One region of the Arthrobacter sp. ZGTC212 genome, then DNA from elsewhere that is predicted to be linked to it. Evidence: predicted binding sites of a transcription regulator. Region 1 holds the regulator's gene; each other region holds the start of a gene.

Region 1 (4,433 bases):
GACCGCCGAACGCCTGGAGAATCTGCTGCAGGACCTCGTTCGAGCCGTTCCCGGCCCAGATATTTTCGGAGGTCAGTCCGTGGCCGAGGTAAGCGGCAAGCCGGTCCCGCAGTTCCGTGAATTCCCGGTCCGGGTAGCGGTTAAGTCCGGCCACGGCCCGCTCCACGGAGATCGCAATCGCGTCCCGCACGGATTTCGGCAGGCCATGCGTATTCTCGTTGACATTCAGCAGGATGGGCACATCCAGCTGGGGTGCGCCATAGGGCGTCAGTCCTCGGAGGTCATCGCGCAGAGGAAGTCGGTTGAGTCTCGCCAGCTGTTCAGTCACCTGTACAGCTTAAGACTCGAAGGCGGAGCGGGAAGAATCTGCGGGCTGCACGCCCTGCCTTGTTACGTCCCGCGTTGTTGAGCACTGATTTGTTTGGCTCTGGGTGTTTCGTCCTGAGGTGTTGCGGCTCAGCATTGTTGCGGGCTCAGCATTGTTGCGGGCTCAGCGTTTTTGCAGGCTCAGCGTTGTTGCGGGCTCAGCGTTGTTGCAGGCTCAGCGTTGTTGCGGACTCAGCGTTCAACGGGGATGTAAAGCTGAGCACCAACGATGAGGCGGGATTCAGTCAGGTTGTTGAGTTCCATGATGTCTTCCATGACATCCCGCGGGTCACGCTCAGGAGCGAACTCCTGTGCCAGGCCCCACAGGGACTCACCCGCAGCCACACTGACCTGGACGGTTCTTGTCACGTCCGGCCCCCCGCTGGAGGCCATGGCGGGAGCGGTGAAGAAGCCCAGCACAATGAGCGCAGCCGCCGCGGCGAGCATCAGCGGGAGGCCGATGAAAACCAAACGGCCCCTGCGGGTCAGGTGCAGCGAGTTCGTCTTGACCGGCAGGGAAGGATTTGAAGGCCGGGAATCGAGGTGCTGTGAGGGAGATGTGCTTGACGCAACTGTGTCTGAAGCAGCTGTCTGGATTGAAGCAGCTGGATGACTTGAATCAGCTGTTCGAGCTGTCGGGACTGTTTGGGTTGTCATTGCAACGCCTTTCCGGTTCGATGGCTGCGGGAAAATACCCGAAGCCATATTCGAACGATTGGAAGCTGATCGACTTACCCGAACCTCCGCTGAGGGCGGCTGTCGAAAGTATGTTCGATTTCTGCTGAGTTATTTCTAGCACCTATCTACTAATAAAGTCGAGACTCGCTCGAACAAATGTTTGAAAACACCGCACTGCTCGCTTAACGTTGAGGACAAGAGGGAACCTTCAACGGGTTCTGCGGATCGACTCGAAGCCCAGGCGTCGGAGCGGTTCCCCAGGATCACTGAATCAGCTGCCTCTGACATAACCGCCGGAACGGCTTGCACGGCCAATACGTCCCGGCTTGTACCGATTAGACATTTACCGACCAGCCCCGGCATTGCCGGGACCAGCTGACCCGAAGGGAACCCGACGTGGCCCGCAGGACTGCTTCCGAAGACAGCACCAACAAACCAGCTGCCACAGGCACCCGTGCGCGCGCCAAGGGGCTCACCCCCAGGCAGAAGACCGTCCTGGAGATGATTCAGCGGTCCGTGAGCACCAACGGCTATCCGCCCACCATGCGCGAAATCGGCGACACGGTTGGCCTGGCCAGCCTGTCCAGCGTGACCCACCAGCTCATGCAGCTGGAGAAGCTCGGCTACATCCGCCGTGATCCGAAGCGCCCCCGCGCCATGGAAATCCTCATTCCCCTGATGCTCCGTGACGGATCCTCCGGTACGGCAGCCGAAGAGGCGCCGGGACGCCCCGGCTCCGGCACGGACAACAGCCCTTCAGCCGGCGCTTCGGGGCACACCGCAGACCAGCGTGAAGAGGGCGCAGGCTCAACCCCGGCACTGGCCTCGGTAACCGAGCTTGCCACCTCCGTTGATACAGCCATGGTGCCGCTGGTCGGCCGCATCGCTGCCGGCGGACCCATCCTTGCGGAGCAGGTGGTGGAGGACATCATGCCGCTGCCCCGTCAGCTGGTGGGACACGGTGACCTTTTCATGCTGAAGGTTTCGGGAGACTCCATGGTTGATGCCGCCATCTGCGACGGTGACTGGGTGGTTGTGCGCCGCCAGCCGACAGCTGAGAACGGTGACATTGTGGCTGCCCTCCTCGACGATGAAGCCACGGTCAAGACCTTCCGGCAGCGCAACGGCCACACCTGGCTGTTGCCGCAGAACACGCGGTACGAGCCCATTGTGGGCGATCACGCCGTCATCATGGGCAAAGTTGTCTCGGTGATGCGCGCTCTTTAGCCCACGTCCCGGCGGGATCCCTGCAACGGAAAGCACGCAAATGGCGGCCGGAAATCTTCCGGCCGCCATTTGCCTGTCCATGTCTTTGCTGCCCGGCCTCACTGGGCCGCAGAGTGCCGCGGGTTACGTCCGCAGCCCGCCTACCCCGCCGACAGCTCCTCGGCTGCCGACTGCTCTGCGAGCCGGCCCAAAACCGAGAGCACCACGGAGCGGTCCGTGGTGGACCAGAACGGCGGCAGCGCTGCGCGCAGGAAGCCCCCATACCGGGCCGTGGCCAGCCGGGAGTCCAGGACAGCCACCACACCGCGGTCCCCCGCCGCACGAATCAGGCGCCCGGCGCCCTGTGCCAGACGCACGGCGGCATGGGTCGCCGCCACGGACATGAACCCGTTGCCTCCGGCCTTGGCCACTGCTCGGGTGCGGGCGGTCATCAGCGGGTCATCGGGACGGGGAAACGGGATGCGGTCGATGAGGACAAGCCGGCACGCGGCTCCGGGAACGTCCACGCCCTGCCATAGCGACATGGTGCCGAAGAGGCAGGTATCCGGCTCTTCAGAGAACTGCTTGACCAGTGAAGACATGGAAGATTCCCCCTGGCACAGGATGGGGAAATCCACCCGGGTGCGCATGGCATCGGCGGCATCTTCAGCCGCCCGCCGGGAGGAGAATAAGCCCAGCGCGCCGCCGTTGGAGGCCTTAAGCAGCGCTTCGATTTCATCCAGCTGAGCCTCGGAGGTGCCCCGCTCCGGCTTGGGCAGGTCCTTGGCCACATACAGAATCCCCTGGCGCGGATAATCGAAGGGACTGCCGACGTCGGTTCCGGTCCAGGACGGTGCACCCGGACCCAGCAGGCCCAGGGCACCGGCCACCGGCCCGAACTCGGAGCCGATCGCCAGGGTTGCCGAGGTCAGGACAACGGTGTGCCCGTCAAACAATCCTTCACGCAGCCGTCCCGCCACTGACAGCGGGGCAACGTTCAGGGTGGCGGGGGCGGTCTCGTCGGGCGGTGAAAAACCTCCCGACGGGGAGAAGGAACTGGGCCGGGACGCCCAAATCACCTCGCCGGCCGCCGGTGCCGAGATCAGCCGCTCGCAGACAGTCAGCACTGCCATAAGCCGTGAACGGGCCGTCTGCCGGCCGCCGTCTGCGGTTTCCCCGGGCTCGGGCTTGGAATCAGAGAGCGCCACTCGGCACGCCTCGCGAACGCGCCCCACGGCCTGTTCCTGCTCTTCGTTCAGCCCGCTGGCCAGCAGGCCGGAGGGAACACCCTCCATGGACTGCTCAAAGGCACGTGCCGCCTGCGCCAGCTCCTCCACGCTGGCAGAGGTGTGTTTGCGCGCTGCGGTAACAGCGGCAGTAATCACCGTGCCGGAGAGCTGGCCGGTGACAGCACCGGTGACGCGGTCCTGCAGTTCGTGCGCCTCGTCAATGACCACCACGTCATAGTCCGGCAGCACGGCCAGGCCTTCGAAGGCAGCAATCGCCAGCATGGCATGGTTGGTGATCACGACGTCGGCCACCGCGGCCTGTGCACGGGCACGCTCGCTGAAGCACTCAGCGGCGACCGGACACTTCTGTGCTCCCAGGCACTCCATGGAAGTCACCGATACCTGCCGCCAGGCCCGGTCACTCACACCCGGGACCAGATCATCCCGGTCGCCGGTGTCCGTTTCGTCCGCCCATTCACGCAGCCGCACCACTTCCCGGCCCATGGCCGAGGTGGGAGCCGGTGAAGGGTGGGCGACGCCATGGTCATCTCCCAGCGTGAACAGGGCACCGGCGGGATCTTCCTCTTCAGGAAATCCCCCGCCGGTCTTGTGCAGGCAGACGTAATTGCTGCGGCCCTTGAGCAGTGCCACGTCCACTTCGCGGGGGAGCTGCGGCTGAAGGGTCTTGAGCAGCCGAGGCAGGTCCCGGCCCACAATCTGGGACTGCAGCGCCAGCGTTGCAGTGGACACCAGTGTCGGCTTGGTGCTCTCCAGCGAGTGATGGATCAGCGGCACCAGATAGGCCAGCGATTTGCCGGTTCCGGTGCCCGCCTGAACCAGCAGGTGCTTTCCTTCGTCTATGGCCTGCGTGACCTGTCGGGCCATTTCATGCTGGCCCGGGCGGTTTTGTCCGCCCATGCCGGCAACGGCGGTGTCCAGAAGTTCCAGGACTTC
Region 2 (4,433 bases), on a different contig from region 1:
CGCTACGTCCAACACCCTGCCCGGTTCTCTCGGTGAGGGGCGTTTCGCTGCGGTCGATTTCCAGCGTGAGATCCAGGTCCTTGCCGACCAGTTCGACGTCGTGCGCATTGACGGTGAAGACTACCGCCACCGCGGACTGCCCCAGTCTCCGGACCCCGTGAGTGAGGCTGACCTTAACGACCGGGTGGCTGAAGAGTTCAGCGGCAAAATTGTTGCCGACGACGAATTCGCCACCCTCATCAACCACCTCTCCACCGTCCACCCGAGCCGCTACCGTCAGCTCATCGAAGGGGTGGACGCTGTTGCCTGGCACAACGTCACCACCATCACCGAGCAGTCCGTGGCCCTGCGTTTTGTGGTGCTGGCTGACCGGCTGTACGACAAGGATGTTCCGATCCTCGCCAGCGGTGTTCCGTTTGATCAGCTCTTCACCGAGGAAATGATGAACGGCGGATATATGAAGAAGTACTTCCGTGCGGTTTCGCGGCTTACGGCGCTGGCGCGCGAAGGGCAGACCGGAGAAGCTGCTTAGCTGCCGGCCTGAAGAATTCCTGCCTGAAGAATTCCTGCCGGCTGGAAGGACACCCGGCCGGCAGGAAAACTTCGGCCGCCGGGAGCCCGGAGACGCCCATAAACGACGAAGGACCTGGTCCCGCCAAAAGAGGCGGAGCCAGGCCCTTTTTGTCGTGCTCTGAAGCTTATACGGCCGGAGGAGTCGGTCCGGGTTCGGTTCCCGTGGCGGGCCCCTGATTGCGGTCGACCTTGTCTACCGCTTCCGAGGCCTTGCTCTGGAAGCCGTCGATCTTGTCCGAGTACTTTCCGCCGGTCTTCTCGTCGACGAATTTCCCCGCGTGACCGATGCCGCCCTTGATCTTGTCGGCGTTTTCACCCACAAGCTCGGTAGCCTTGCCCTTCAGCTCTCCGGCCTTGCCCTTGAGCCCGTCAAATATAGACACGGACCACCTCCTTTCGCAGGGGAAACCATACGTTTCCCGTTCACCGTCAATGATAAGCCCGCTGACTATAAGGACCAAGGAGTGGGGCTTTCTGATTTTTGGATTCTGTTTCATGCACTTGACCGTGGTGGCCGGAGCGGATGAAAGTAGGTGTTTCTGAGGGGAGCTTGATAGGGATCCACATAGGTGGGTGGCACGAACCAGGGGACACCGCGCCGGACCCCCACCCGCCATTTCTCCCGGTGGATGAGGTGGTGGTGGAACCCGCACAGCAGGACGCCGTTGTCCGTGCTCGTGGCTCCGCCATGAGAGTGATATTCGATGTGGTGTGCCTCGCACCATGGGGCAGGCGCGGTGCAGCCTGGGAAAGCACATCCGCGGTCTCTGGCAATCAATGCCTTCCGAAGATGCGGCGGAAAGTAGCGGGCCGCGGAGCCAACGTCCAGAACGCGGCCCTCACCGCTAAGGACTACGGGGATGATGTCCGCGTCGCAGGCGATGCGGCGTATCTGACGAGCTGGAACAGGTCCGGCGAACGCCAGCATTCCGCTTTCGGGAGTTCTGTCCGGATTTGTCCCCGCGGCTTTGGAGCTTCCCGCCCCGGCGGTCGTCAAGCGGTCGCTTAGCTGGTCGTAGGCAATGACAGCCAAGACCTGCGGTTTGGATCCCCCGCTGGCGGGAAGCCTGCCGGACAACAGAGCCAACCGGCACGAGCTTACAAGTCCGTCCAGGCGCTTCTGCGGGTAGCTGCGGGGATCAGCCGGGACTGCACGTGGCTTGCCTTCCAGGTCCACGCAGGAGCCCTCAGCGGTCTTGGCGGCGTCGACTCGCGGATTGGCCTCCGGTGCCAGCGCTGTCATAAGGGTTTCAAATTGGTCCTCTGTGGCAAATATGTCTATTCGGTGCAGCCCGCGGTACCTCCGGCGGATAAACAATCCCTGCAACTCGGCTTTTTGCTGCTCGGACGGCTCTGTTCCGTCGGGATCGAGATGATTGATCCAGGCTTGGGCCACTACGTTGAGAACGTCCTGGTCCTGGCTGGCTGCCACGTCAGTCAATGCTGCCTCCATGGCGGCACGATCCTCACAGGTTCCGCAGCCCTGTACGCGCTTCATAGCCATGCTGATCACTTGTGCAGCTTCGCCTGCCAGCAGGCCCTGCCCGGCCCATTCGGCCACCACCGGTAACTCCGGCTCGAGGGTTTCCCCGGAAATGTTTGTTGAGGAAGTGAGCGAAGAACCCAGGCGAACGCGCCTCCAGGCTTCTCGCCGACTGATCCGAAGGCGGTGACGCAGGTACTCTGCCGTGTTCTTGAATTCCTGCTGGTCTTTCCCGGAAGGGAGGGTCCATGAATCAGCTGCGACGGACGATATCCGCGCGCGTTCGAGGGCAGCGGCGGCGACGATCTGAAGATGGTCGACAAGTCGTGACAGTGACTCAACGTCAGACGCGACGGTGACCAGTTCCGCTGATGACAGGAAGGGAATCCGCTCGTCGAGATCGCGGACAATACGCTGCGCAGCGGGAACCAGACTGCTCAGCGCCGGGATCGGCTGACTTGCCTGGCCTGCCGAAAAGGAGGGGTGGGTCTCACCTGGGCCTGACCAGGTTTGTGCTTGGTCCTCCGGGGCAGCAGATGCAGCTCCTGTGGTGCGGACTTTCAGATCCTCTTCCATAGACCAAGATTCTCAGTATCAGTCCGCACCATCGAACACATGTTCGAGTTTGTGGAAAAGGGGCGGCCACGGAGCGTCGATCGGCATCTGTGGAGGAGGATGGGGCTGTCCGTGGAAGGAGGGCGGGGATCGCCAGGGGAGGGAGCCGGATGAGCAGGACAGGGGGAGTAACCAGGACGGCCGGAAAGCTGCGGTCGCATCCCGAGCCCGGGCCGTCGTCGTGCCGACTGTACAAATCCGCTGCCGCCATTAATGCGGGAACCCAACAGCTTAAACGCAGAAGGAGCAGGCCAATTCAATGGCCTGCTCCTTCAAACGCTGCTCCGTAGAGCAACTGTGCGAGCGGACGACGGGATTCGAACCCGCGACATCCACCTTGGCAAGGTGGTGCTCTAGCCAGCTGAGCTACGTCCGCAAATCAAGACAACCAAAGTTGTCCGTGCGCGATACTGGGATCGAACCAGTGACCTCTTCCGTGTCAGGGAAGCGCGCTACCGCTGCGCCAATCGCGCTTGAAGCACCAAATCTCCCAAAGGGATTCGATGCAGTCAAGAGAGCGGACGACGGGATTCGAACCCGCGACATCCACCTTGGCAAGGTGGTGCTCTAGCCAGCTGAGCTACGTCCGCAAAAACACAGTTGTGCGCCAAAACGCCAAACTGTAGTGCGCGATACTGGGATCGAACCAGTGACCTCTTCCGTGTCAGGGAAGCGCGCTACCGCTGCGCCAATCGCGCCCAAAGGGCTTGCAAGTCCTCTGTGGAGGTGGGGACGGGATTCGAACCCGCGTATACGGCTTTGCAGGCCGCTGCCTCGCCTCTCGGCCACCCCACCGTGACCGCTGCGTAAGCATAGGCCGACCAGTTAGAATCAACCGGTTTGTACAGGGACTTGCGAGCGGACGACGGGATTCGAACCCGCGACATCCACCTTGGCAAGGTGGTGCTCTAGCCAGCTGAGCTACGTCCGCATGCTGTAAAAGTGGGAGTATTAGACCTCGAATCGCTTTCGCTTTTCGCGGCGAACTCCCGCTTTCCAACGAAGAAAAACTCTATAGGACTATTTGGAGTTCGTCCAATCGGGCCGGTTTTATGTGGTTGCAGCGCCCGGATCCGATTCACGGCGTTATCGCAGGTGGGGGCTATGGGCGGATGGTGCGTGGCCATCGAATGCTCCGGCGGAGACTGGCGTTAGCGGGTGAGTACGAGGGGCGGCCTGCCCCAGTACGGCAGTACGACGACGGCGCTTTTCGGGCGTCATCATCGGTACCGGCGGATGTCCGAAGCTACGGAACGCCGGCCGGCAGTGTGCGGGACGAAGATCTCCGCGGGTACGTAACGCAGATCTGTGTGGACTAAGGTCGCCTGGGCCAGGGCGGCCGCCGGTGCCCTCGCATTGGGGGATCCCGGGGGAGGGTACACGTTCTGCGCCGGGGGAACGGAGTAACCTTGCCCGCATCAAACGCCGTCGTTGTCTGGCCACCGAGTGCCGGTTTGGCGCCAGCTCCGATCTGGGCTAGCATCTTTAGACGTTGCGGTTGTGAAAACAACACGCGGCTTGGGGCGATTGGCGCAGTGGTAGCGCGCTTCGTTCACACCGAAGAGGTCACTGGTTCGAACCCAGTATCGCCCACCAAATAACAATGGAGGTCCCCAGGGGCCTCCATTGTTGTATGTGGACGCGTTGTATGCGGACGCTTTATGGCCGGGGGCAGTGGGTCGGACGTCGCTCTGAATCCGGACCCGGAGTGCGGTTCCTGCTCCTGCGGAGGGTCCCGCAAAGTTCTGTCAGTGCGAGATGG
Region 3 (4,433 bases), on a different contig from region 1:
CGCGACGCTTCTGTGCTCAGCCCCGGGCTGTGGAGCTACATCGATGTGTATGACCTGGCTGACGCCATTGTCCTCGCCGCCGAGTCCGACCTGCCCGGACACGAAGTCTTCTACATCGCCTCACCGGACAACGCGGGCGGCCATGACTTCGCGGAGGTGCTGACGAAGTACTACGGCGACCGGATCGAACTGCGCGATCTTGACCGGCCCGACGCTTCAGGAATCTCCAGCGCCAAGGCCCAGCGGATGCTCGGCTGGCAGCCCAAGCGCTCCTGGCGTGACTACCTGGACGCCGACGGAAAGGCCCTTCAGAAGGACGACGGCGCAGCCGGCTAATCGGTCGGAGGCCGCTGCCGCTGGCGCTTGGTGGCGGAGCGCTGCTTCTTGGCGTCGAGACGCCGGTAGTTCGAGCCCCGGGTGGGTTTGGTTTTCCGCCGGGCTGCTGCCTCCGGGGCGAGGCCGTCCGCCACCATCTCGGCAAGCTTGGTGAGGGCGATCTCGCGGTTGCGCAGCTGGGAGCGCTGTTCCGAAGCGGTGACGGTGACGGTTCCGGCAATCAGGTGCCTTTTGAGGCGCCGCAGCAGGATCTGCCGCTGGGTGTCGGTCAGGGACGTCGAGGCAGCCACATTCCAGGACAGTGCTGCCCGGCTGTCGGAGGTGTTGACGTGCTGCCCGCCGGGACCGGATGAGCGCGAGAAACGCCAGGTCAGTTCCGACGCGGGAATCGTGAGCGCGGGCGACACCATCAAGTCCATACCCCCAGCCTCGCATGGGTTAGCCGGTGCAGCACCGTGACAACCACTCTTCCATCGGTAGTGTGCCATTGGTACAGTGCCGCCCATGACTACAAACACCCTGCCTCAGCCAACCGTCAATGCACGCACCGTGCTCCTGCCGTATCTGCTGGTTCTGGTCGCCGCCACGGCGGCGATCCAAGCCGTGATTGCCTTCACCGGAGGAGACATCACTCTTCTCGCCGGGATCCTCACCGCCCTGGTTGCAGCCGGAATTGCCGTCTGGTTTTGGCGCAACTACCGCAAACTCACCAAGATCCGCTTCGGCCTGGCCATTGCGCACACCCTCGCTTTTGTCACCGTAACGGCATCCTTCAACCTGCACGCCGTCATCCGTGCGCTTTCACTGGGTTCGACCGGCGGAGCCGACGGCGCCGCGGCCCATGAGCTGCTATCCACCCCCTGGTTCGGCGCCACGCTCGTGATGAGTGCCGCCTGGGGAGCCGGGCTCCTCGTCCACCTCGCCGGCGTCGTGCTGGGCCGCGGATGGGAAGACTGAGCGTGGCCCGACCCGTTGAGGAACAGGAATGGGTTCAAGCCCGGGTTGAATCCTGGGTGGAGACCTACAAGAAAGCCATGCTGACGCCGGTGGTTTTGCGGGCAGTGGCCGAGCGTCAACCGGTGACGGTGGCCAGGGTCGCAGAAGAGGTTGCAGCAGGCACCGGCTGGCAGATCACCGAGCGCAGTCTCTACCGCACCCTGAAAAGGCTGCAGGACACCGGTCTCCTGCACAGCGCGGAGGTCGATGTCCCGCGCACCGGGGCAAAGCGCAAGGAGATCTCCCTGACAGGCCTGGGGTCGCAGTTCCTTGCCGGAATCACCGCCAGCCTGGTTGAATTTCCGGACCCTGGAGCCGGCAGGAAAACTGGCCGCTAAACCGCCTTCACCACCGGAAGGTCGGACCACTCGGTGGTGTAGCGCGGGGAAGCGAAGTTCCGCGCCATGGTCCAGTCCGGCTTGGCTGTGGACATCCCGGCCAGTCCCAGGCCAATGCTGGCAGCGCCGTACTTGTCGGTGACCTGCGCCAGCAGCGGCCCGATGTCCTTCTGCTCCGGTCCGGCATCGAACAGGTCGAACACCGGCTCGGCGCCGGCGGGGGAGAGGCCCGTGAGCATGATTCCGGCCTTGGCATACCGGGCACCCTCCACCACCTGGGGATCCATGGCGTCAATCGCGGCCCGGGTGAGCACCAGGGGATCCGCGGTGGGCCGCTGAAGCCGGACCGTGGCCGAGGGGGAGGATGCTTCAGTGCCGCTGAACCGCGAGGTGGACGCAAAAACCGTCATGACGCTGGCCAGCTGTCCCTCCTTGGCCAGTCGAATAGCCGCTTTCTGGGCGTACAGGCTCATGACCTGGCGCATCGATTCCTGTGTAGTCACCGGCGTCGCGAAGCTGCGTGAAAAGAGGACCTGCTGCTTGTCTGCAGACTCGGTTTCCATGGGAATGCAGGCGGTGCCGTTCAGTTCCAGCACCGTGCGCTGCAGCACCACGGAGAACTTCGCACGAATCGCGGCGGGATCGGCGGCGCGCAGATCCGCGACAGTGTGGATGCTCAGCGCGTTCAGCCGGGCACCGTTGCGCGCGCCCACGCCCCACAGGCCGGTGACCGGCACGCGGGACATAATGGTGTCGACGACGGCGGGATCCAGGGTGTCGAGGTTGCAGACCCCGCCCATGTGGGGATTCTGCTTGGCGATCCGGTTCGCGAATTTGGCCAGGGTTTTGGTGGGGCCGATTCCCACGCAGACCGGCAGGCCGATGTTCTTCGCCACGGCAGCCCGGATGTCAGTGCCCCGGGTCCGCAGTTCCTCATCGGTGCCGTGCAGGTGCAGGAAACACTCGTCGATGGAGTAAATCTCCTGCTCGGAGGAGAAGCGTGCCAGCAGCTGCATCACGCGCGAGCTCAGGTCCCCGTACAGCTCATAGTTGCTCGAGCGCTGCACCAGACCCAGCTTGGGAGCGGCCTCGGCCAGCTTGAACCACGGCTCACCCGTCTTGATGCCCAGGGCCTTGGCCTCATCGGAGCGGGCCACCACGCAGCCGTCGTTGTTGGAGAGCACCACCACGGGAATACCGGCCAGCGTCGGGTCAAAAACGCGCTCGCAGGAGACGTAGAAGCTGTTTACGTCCACCAGTGCGATGCGGTGCTGCTCAGCCATGAGACGGCCTAGACATGGTGCAGGCACCGGGTCACGACACCCCAGACGGACAGTTCCGCGGGATCCGGCACCCGGATGTCTTCTGAGTCCGGGCTGTCCGCGTGCAGGAAGATCCCCTGGCCGGTCAACTGCAGCCGCCGGATGATCAGCTCTCCGTTGAGGACGGCAACAACCACCGACCCGTCTTTGGGCGTCAGCGACCGGTCCACGATCAGCTCGTCTCCGTCGCTGATGCCGGCTTCGTCCATGGCGTCGCCGGAAACCCGCATGATGAAGGTGGACGTGGCATCGCGGATCAGGTGCCGGTTCAGGTCAATGCCGGCGTCGTAATAGTCCTGGGCGGGCGAGGCGAACCCGGCCGGAAGCGTTGAACCGCGGGTGGCCGGCTGTTCCTTCGCGCCGCCGGAACGCGGCGCAGAGTCGGAGGAAAACACGGGCACCGCACACCTCCCTAGAACACACTTTCGAATAACAACAGGTTAGCACCGACCTTTAAAACACTTGGCTCACAGCGCGGGTTCGCGCAGACTAGGCAAAACAAACTAGGCAGTACTAACCGAGCAGGACAAGACCCAGCCCACGTCTGATGCCACCGGAGCTCCCATGAATCAGCCCGCCGTCGAAACGACCAGCCTCGTCAAGGCCTTCGGCTCTGCCCGTGCTCTGGACGGGTTCTCGCTCACGGTGGAGGCAGGGCAGGTTGCCGGTTTCCTGGGGCCCAACGGAGCCGGGAAATCCACCGCCATCCGGGTGCTGCTGGGCGTGCTGCGCGCTGACGCCGGAACCGCCGCGGTGCTGGGGCTGGACCCGTGGTCAGACGCCGTCGCCATTCACCGCCGGATCGCCTACGTGCCGGGGGACACCACCCTCTGGCCGAACCTGACGGGCGGGGAAGCCATTGACATCTTCACCCGGCTACATGCCGGCAAACGGTACGCGGGGAAGGACCGGGACGCGAAGCGGCAGGCGGCACGACGCGCTGAACTGCTGGAACGCTTCGAGCTGGACCCCACCAAGAAGGCGCGCACCTATTCCAAAGGCAACCGGCAAAAGGTGGCGCTGGTCGCCGCGCTCGCCTCAGATGCTGAGCTGTTCCTGCTCGATGAACCCACCTCGGGCCTCGATCCGCTCATGGAGGCCGCGTTCACCGAGGAGATCCGGAACCTGCGCAGCGAGGGACGTACCGTGCTGCTGTCCAGCCACATCCTCGCCGAGGTGGAAAAGCTGTGCGACACCGTCACCATCATCCGCTCCGGCCGCGACGTGGAAACCGGTACCCTGGCCCAGCTGCGCCACCTCGCCCGGTCCACGGTCACGGCGACGACGACGGCGGATCCGGCCGCGCTGGCCGCTGCACCGGGGGTGCACAACCTCAGTGCGGAGCACGGATATCTGCGGTTCGACGTCGACAATGCGCAGGTGAACAGCATCCTGGCACTGCTGGCCGAAGCCGGCGTACAAAACCTGACCATTGCCCCGC

What was found. Region 1 encodes LexA, which represses DNA repair genes until DNA is damaged. Its sites were predicted from a motif close to TCGAACANNTGTTCGA; they were not measured.
Positions count from the first base shown of each region.
Region 2: a site for LexA is predicted at 2,664-2,679, ahead of CXQ89_RS07770 (HNH endonuclease signature motif containing protein). Genes of this name have one in related genera too.
Region 3: a site for LexA is predicted at 3,406-3,421, ahead of CXQ89_RS02135 (LexA family transcriptional regulator). Genes of this name have one in related genera too.

Region 1 is NZ_PJIJ01000003.1:699,175-703,607, reverse strand. Features, by position in the region: gene CXQ89_RS15390 (histidinol-phosphate transaminase) at 1-328, opposite strand, end outside; gene CXQ89_RS18975 (LysM peptidoglycan-binding domain-containing protein) at 559-837, opposite strand; gene CXQ89_RS18450 (hypothetical protein) at 930-1,151, shown strand; gene lexA (transcriptional repressor LexA) at 1,546-2,271, shown strand; gene CXQ89_RS15375 (ATP-dependent DNA helicase) at 2,412-4,433, opposite strand, start outside.
Region 2 is NZ_PJIJ01000002.1:250,031-254,463, forward strand. Features, by position in the region: gene zapE (cell division protein ZapE) at 1-532, shown strand, start outside; gene CXQ89_RS07765 (antitoxin) at 699-956, opposite strand; gene CXQ89_RS07770 (HNH endonuclease signature motif containing protein) at 1,067-2,632, opposite strand; tRNA gene CXQ89_RS07775 (tRNA-Gly) at 2,974-3,047, opposite strand; tRNA gene CXQ89_RS07780 (tRNA-Val) at 3,073-3,144, opposite strand; tRNA gene CXQ89_RS07785 (tRNA-Gly) at 3,188-3,261, opposite strand; tRNA gene CXQ89_RS07790 (tRNA-Val) at 3,298-3,369, opposite strand; tRNA gene CXQ89_RS07795 (tRNA-Cys) at 3,393-3,466, opposite strand; tRNA gene CXQ89_RS07800 (tRNA-Gly) at 3,529-3,602, opposite strand; tRNA gene CXQ89_RS07805 (tRNA-Val) at 4,193-4,267, shown strand.
Region 3 is NZ_PJIJ01000001.1:422,190-426,622, forward strand. Features, by position in the region: gene CXQ89_RS02110 (NAD(P)-dependent oxidoreductase) at 1-336, shown strand, start outside; gene arfB (alternative ribosome rescue aminoacyl-tRNA hydrolase ArfB) at 333-755, opposite strand; gene CXQ89_RS02120 (hypothetical protein) at 841-1,293, shown strand; gene CXQ89_RS02125 (PadR family transcriptional regulator) at 1,296-1,670, shown strand; gene CXQ89_RS02130 (Y-family DNA polymerase) at 1,667-2,953, opposite strand; gene CXQ89_RS02135 (LexA family transcriptional regulator) at 2,962-3,387, opposite strand; gene CXQ89_RS02140 (ABC transporter ATP-binding protein) at 3,557-4,433, shown strand, end outside.